2 linked regions of the Pontimicrobium sp. SW4 genome follow. The protein of the gene in region 1 binds, or shares a complex with, the protein of each later gene. Links are inferred from orthologs where the notes say so. Each region holds a gene or a part of one and is shown on either strand. Other genes may lie near its edges.

What was found.
Region 2: the proteins of tsaB (region 1) and tsaD are in contact, whole or in part, in a solved structure (PDB 4WQ4), measured with the Escherichia coli proteins. The link is inferred for Pontimicrobium sp. SW4 from one-to-one orthologs.

The regions. Positions count from the first base shown.
Region 1 is NZ_CP157199.1:2,781,779-2,784,924, reverse strand. The notes cover bases 120-2,922. They hold tsaB (tRNA (adenosine(37)-N6)-threonylcarbamoyltransferase complex dimerization subunit type 1 TsaB), read left to right. Parts: upstream 120-1,085; coding sequence 1,086-1,760; downstream 1,761-2,922. Other genes in these bases: ABGB03_RS12870 (DUF1304 domain-containing protein), read right to left, coding at 2,588-2,922; ABGB03_RS12875 (mechanosensitive ion channel domain-containing protein), read right to left, coding at 1,757-2,569; ABGB03_RS12885 (TolC family protein), read left to right, coding at 120-1,083. In the rest of the region: more of ABGB03_RS12885, read left to right, coding at 1-119; more of ABGB03_RS12870, read right to left, coding at 2,923-2,947; ABGB03_RS12865 (thioredoxin domain-containing protein), read right to left, coding at 2,958-3,146. UniProt on the Escherichia coli protein: Required for the formation of a threonylcarbamoyl group on adenosine at position 37 (t(6)A37) in tRNAs that read codons beginning with adenine.
Region 2 is NZ_CP157199.1:1,607,609-1,610,766, forward strand. The notes cover bases 173-2,987. They hold tsaD (tRNA (adenosine(37)-N6)-threonylcarbamoyltransferase complex transferase subunit TsaD), read left to right. Parts: upstream 173-976; coding sequence 977-1,999; downstream 2,000-2,987. Other genes in these bases: ABGB03_RS07565 (translocation/assembly module TamB domain-containing protein), read right to left, coding at 173-742; ABGB03_RS07575 (16S rRNA (uracil(1498)-N(3))-methyltransferase), read left to right, coding at 2,553-2,987. In the rest of the region: more of ABGB03_RS07565, read right to left, coding at 1-172; more of ABGB03_RS07575, read left to right, coding at 2,988-3,158.

The sequences.
Region 1 (3,146 bases):
TTCCCTGGATCGTTTGTTAATAGAACGAGTCACTCTACAAGCATGAGTGTAAGTGTTTCTCAAAACATTTTTAATGGTTTTAGAACTATCAATTTATATAAACAAGCACAATTAAATTTAGAAACTAATCAATTGGAGTTAAATAGAATAAGAGACGACATATCTCTTAATGTAGCAAACTCTTATCTAAATGTGTTGTTTAATAAAGAAAGACTAGAAACAGCAAGAGCTCAGTACGATTTTTCGAGTAAACAATTACAACAAGTTAAAGATCTTGTTGATGCTGGAGTGCAACCTCGTGCAAATATATATGATGCTGAAGCTACTTTGAGTGGTGATGAACAAAGTGTAACAGTTGCCGAAAACAACTATACTATGTCATTATTAAATTTATCTCAATTGCTTCAAGTACCCTTTGAAGGATTTAATGTTGAAATTATAGAAATAGATACGCCTTCGGCTGAAATTATGTATAACGATATTAAGCCTATTTTAAACTATGCTTTTGAGAACAGAAATGAAATTAAAGTAGCTGAAAAGAATATAGAAAATGCAGAATTAAGCACTGAAATTTCTAAAAGTGGATTTATGCCAAACGTAAGTGCAAGTTATGGACTTGGTACTAATGCATTTTACACTAACCTAAGTAGTACTGAAGAAAGTTTTTTTAATCAATTAAACGATAATAAAGGACATAGTTTTAGATTAAGCGTTAATATTCCAATCTTTTCAAGATTCCAAAATAAAACGGCAGTTGCTAAATCAAAAATTAGACAAGAGAACTCAAAATTAGATTTAGATCAAGCAAAATTAACTTTAGAGTCTAATATTCAAAGAGCCTTTACAGATGCACAGGCTGCGCTTAAAACGTATGTTGCTGCACAAAAATCATTAGAAGCACAAAATTTATCTTTCTCTAATACACAAGAGCGATATAATTTAGGTAATATGAATGCTTTTGAATTAGAACAAGCGAGAATTAGATTAATTAATGCTGAATCGTCATTAATTAATGCAAAGTATGATTTTGTTTTCAAAACAAAAGTGTTAGACTTTTTCCTTGGGAAAACAATAGTTTTATAAGGTTGGCTTACATACTTAACATAGAAACCGCAACGACAAATTGTTCAGTCTCTCTTTCAAACAAAGGAGAGACTGTTATTTTAAAAGAAGATTACAATAATAATTACTCGCATGCCGAAAGATTACATGTCTATATTGATGAAGTGTTAAACGAAGCTAATATATCATTAAGCGATTTAGAAGCTATAGCCATTAGTAAAGGCCCTGGATCTTATACAGGACTTCGTATTGGTGTTTCGGCAGCTAAGGGACTTTGTTTTGCTTTAGATGTCCCTTTGATTTCAATTCCAACTTTAGAATCTTTAGCGCATCAAATAAAAACTGAATCAGGAGGTGTAATAGTTCCAATGTTGGATGCTAGACGTATGGAAGTATATTCAGCGGTTTTTGATGTTAACCATAATCAAATTAGGGAAACAGAAGCTCAAATACTTGATGAAAATTCTTTTATGGAGTATTTAGAAATAGGAAAAGTATATTTTATAGGTAATGGAGCTGCTAAAACAAAAGAGCTAATAAAACATGTCAATGCTGTTTTTGTTGAGGATAAATTGCCTTCGGCAAATGAATTGAGTCAATTAGCTTACCAGAAGTATAAAAAAAGCGACATCGAAGATGTCGCCTATTTTGAACCTTATTATTTAAAAGATTTTATTGCTATTAAGCCTAAATCTTAATTTTCCTTATGTATTTCAACTTGATGAGGGTATGGAATTTCAATACCTGCAGCATCTAAGGCTTCTTTAGTTTGTTCTGTGACACCAAAGTACACATCCCAGTAATGTTCAGACTTACACCAAGGTCTTACAGCAAAATTTACAGAACTGTCAGCTAATTCAGAAACATTTACAGTTGGTTTAGGATCTTCTAAAACTAACGGATTTGAGGTAAGAACATTCATTAGTACATCTTTAGTTTTCTTAATATCCGAATCGTATCCAACACCGAAAGTTAAATCCACACGACGTGTCCCCTCAGTTGTATAATTAATGATATTTCCGTTAGATAAAGCACCATTTGGGATGATAATCTCTCTATTTGAGAGTCCAGTAAGTTTGGTAGTAAAAATTTCTATTTCCTTAACCACACCAACTTCGCCTTGAGCCTCAATAAGATCGCCAATTTTTATAGGTTTAAATATCATTAGTAAAACACCTCCAGCAAAATTGCCCAAGCTTCCTTGTAATGCCATCCCAATTGCTAAACCAGCCGCTGCTAAAATCGCCGCAAAAGATGTTGTTTCAACACCTAATTGACCTAAAATAGCAATTATTAATAGGATTTTTAAAACCCAACTGATGAGGTTTAATAGAAATTTTTGAAGACTTTCATCATAATCACGTTTAGACATTATTTTTTTAATGCCTTTCATTATTTTTTTAATAACCCAAGAACCAATAATCCATATTATGATGGCTCCAATTACTTTAATACCATAAACCGAAGCAAAGTCTATTAATTTTTCTAAGATGTTTTCAAAATTCATTTAATCTGATTTTTTTTGTTAATTGTTGATTAGAATTATTGTAAGTGCTAAAATAGCAGGAATGCTTTGCACAAAAAACAAACGAATGTTCTTTGTTGAGTAAGACCCATAAATTCCTGCAATAGTCACAAAAATAAGAAACAAAATAGAAGTGCTCATGTTGTCAACAATTAAACTATAAATTAACCCAGCTGCTAAAAACCCATTATATAAACCTTGATTTGCAGCTAAGACCTTTGTGTCTTCAGCAAATTCTTTAGATTTTAATCCAAAGGTTTTTATGCCTTTTGGTTTAGCCCAAAGAAACATTTCTAAAATCAGGAAGTAAATATGTTCGATTGCTACGATACATATTAAAACTATAATTAGAGTATCCATTTTGAAAAAGTTATTTAATTAAATCAATTGCCTGGTCAACTCTAGATACAGGTAGTTTACAAGCCTTGTTAACACAAACATATATAAGTGTTTTATCTTGAGAGTATCTACTTTTTAATAAAGGTAAATCATTTTCACTATAACTACCAGCAATGAGTTTATTTGGAAGGTATGTTTTATTTAAAGTATTTACTTTTTC
Region 2 (3,158 bases), 1.2 Mb from region 1 along the record:
CTTCAAAAGTTGCAGTAAGCTTTACTTTGTCTACAAAGTATTGTAAATCTTCTCTTTCGTACTCGAATTTTAAATTACCCTTTAAAGTAGAATTAGGTGTTTTTATTTGAAGAAAATCAAAGGTCATATCCTGCAAAGTATAACCAAAATTTGTAGTCATATTGGTTATCTGTAATCCTCTATTGTCAACAAATCCAAGCTTGTTTATTCTTGCACTCACATCTGGCCCTAATATTAAAAAATCGGTTGCATTAATATTTAAGTCCTTAAATGTAAGTACATTACTTTCTTCTTTATTTTCATCAACCAGCCTAAACTCACTATTAATTATTGACACATCACTTGATGATAGTAGGAAATCGCTTTTTTCTCTACTTGGAGAATCTTCATCAAACTTAGCCACAAAAATATCTAAGTTGGTATCTTCTTCTCCTTTGTAGGTTTTAAGATTAAACACCATCCCTTCTATATCTATGTCTCCAAAAGTAAGCTTGTTGTTGTATAGCTTTCTAAAACTTATTATAGCAGTATTTAACTCTTTAATACTTATAAGTGTATCTTTTTTATAATCTTGAATGTAGATGTTTTTTAGTTCTACATCTCCGTTAAATTGAAGACCTACCTTTTCAATATTTATATTCGTTCCAAAATCTTCGTTTAGAGTTTTTGTAGCATATTTACCCAACCGAGTTTGAACTGCAGGAATAGATAACAATAGCACCAAAATGATGAACAATAGCAAAAAGATTGCTATAATTTTTAACGCTATTTTAAGTGCTTTTTTAATGTTGTAGTAAAGTTATGAATTTTGATTCTAAACCCTAATTTAAAACTAGCTTTAAACTTATCAATTTTTAAGGCTATTTTTAACTATTAGCTCTTTATTTTTTTATTTATTTGTATATACGTTAAAAGAAAAAAATACAGACGTTTATCTAATTACAAAATAAGCAATTATTATGCCTAAAACTTCTTAATGACATCACAAAATATTTACATATTAGGAATTGAGTCATCATGCGACGATACAGCCGCTTCTGTTATACACAACGGAAGCATTTTAAGCAATGTTGTTGCTAACCAGAAAATACATCAAGAATATGGTGGTGTTGTGCCTGAATTAGCATCTAGAGCTCACCAACAAAACATTGTTCCTGTCGTGCATCAAGCGCTTGAAAAAGCTGGAATTACAAAAGAACAACTTAATGCTATTGCGTTTACAAGAGGTCCAGGATTAATGGGTTCTTTACTGGTTGGAACATCATTTGCTAAATCACTTGCTTATGGATTAAACATTCCGCTAATAGATGTCAACCACATGCAAGCACATATTTTGGCACATTTTATTGATGAAGAAGGTTTCGACAAACCAGAATTTCCGTTTTTAGCAATGACTATTTCTGGCGGACATACACAAATAGTAAAAGTGAACCACTATTTTGATATGGAAGTCATTGGAGAAACGATTGATGACGCTGTTGGTGAAGCTTATGATAAAAGTGGAAAGGTACTTGGCCTTGGTTATCCAGCTGGTCCAGAAATGGATAAACGTGCACAACAAGGAAACCCTAAGGCTTTTAAATTCACCAAACCCAAAGTTGATGGTTTAAATTTTAGTTTTTCAGGATTAAAAACAGCCATACTCTATTTTATACAGCGTGAAACCAAAGAGAATCCAGATTTTATAAAGGAAAATCTAAATGATATTTGTGCTTCTATACAATACACTATTATTGGTATTTTAATTGATAAACTAAAACTTGCCACTAAACAAACTGGAATTAAGCAAATAGCTATTGGTGGTGGAGTATCTGCTAACTCTGGGATACGAAAAGCATTAAAAGATGGTGAGCAAAAATTTGGTTGGAAAACCTATGTACCAAAGTTTGAATTCACCACAGATAATGCCGCTATGATAGCCATTGTTGGGTATTTAAAATATCTAGAAGAAGATTTTGCAGAACAAAATATTACTGCTTCTGCAAGATTGAAAATATAGGTTTATGTTTAAAGGAAAGAGTTATTATTTACTGTTTTTTGTTGGTATTATTTCCTTTATTTTAGGACTTATAACAATAAAAGACAAATCAGCTTCTTTAGAATTTAGTATTTATGACACCTACTATATCGTACATGTCTTCTACGTTACTACAATATTGGCATTATTGTATTTGATCCCCGGAATCATCTATCTGCTTACTTCAAACAAGAAGTTTAAACTAATTAAATCATTGGTTAAATTACATTCATATATTGCTAGTATCGCTTTTTTTTTATATTTTTTATGTATGGCTGTATTAGAAGATGATTCACAGTTAAGTAATGGCGAGTTTAATTATAATTCTATACTAAATACTCTCTTAATCATAATTTTTTCGTCCTTTTTCTTTGCAAAATTTCTTTTCATTATCAACATACTTCTTAGTACTTTTAAGTACTTTAAAAGAAAATCATAATGTCATTACGAGGAATGAAATGACGTGGTAATCTGTTAAATTCAAAAGATTGCTTCATTATATTCGCAATGACACAAATGTTTTTATATTTGAATCATGCAACTATTTTACAATCCAGATATCAACGAAAACACCTCTCAGTTCACTTTTCCAAAAGATGAAAGCAGGCATATTGCCAAAGTGTTACGCAAAAAAACTGGAGATACGCTTTGCATCACCAATGGTAATGGTTGGCTATTTGAAGCAGAAATTGAAATGGTCGATTTAAAAAATTGTATGGTAACTATTGTTTCAAAGACTTATAAAGAACCAAAATCATATAAAGTACATATAGCAGTAGCTCCAACAAAAATGAACGACCGCTACGAATGGTTTCTAGAAAAAGCTAGCGAAATTGGAATCGACAGCATCACTCCTATTATTTGCGACCATAGCGAACGTAAAGTTATTAAACCAGAGCGTTTTGAGAAGATATTACAATCTGCCATGAAACAATCATTACACTATTATTTACCTAAGTTGAATAATGCTATCTCCTTTACAGATTTTATAAATCAACAACACCACGGACAATTATTTATAGCACATTGTGAAGAAACTAAAAAGCAGTCGCTAAAAAGTCAACTAAAACCAAATGCAGATGTGACTATTTTAATTGGACCAGAAGGCGATTTTAGTGTTAAAGAAATTGCAATGGCTTTG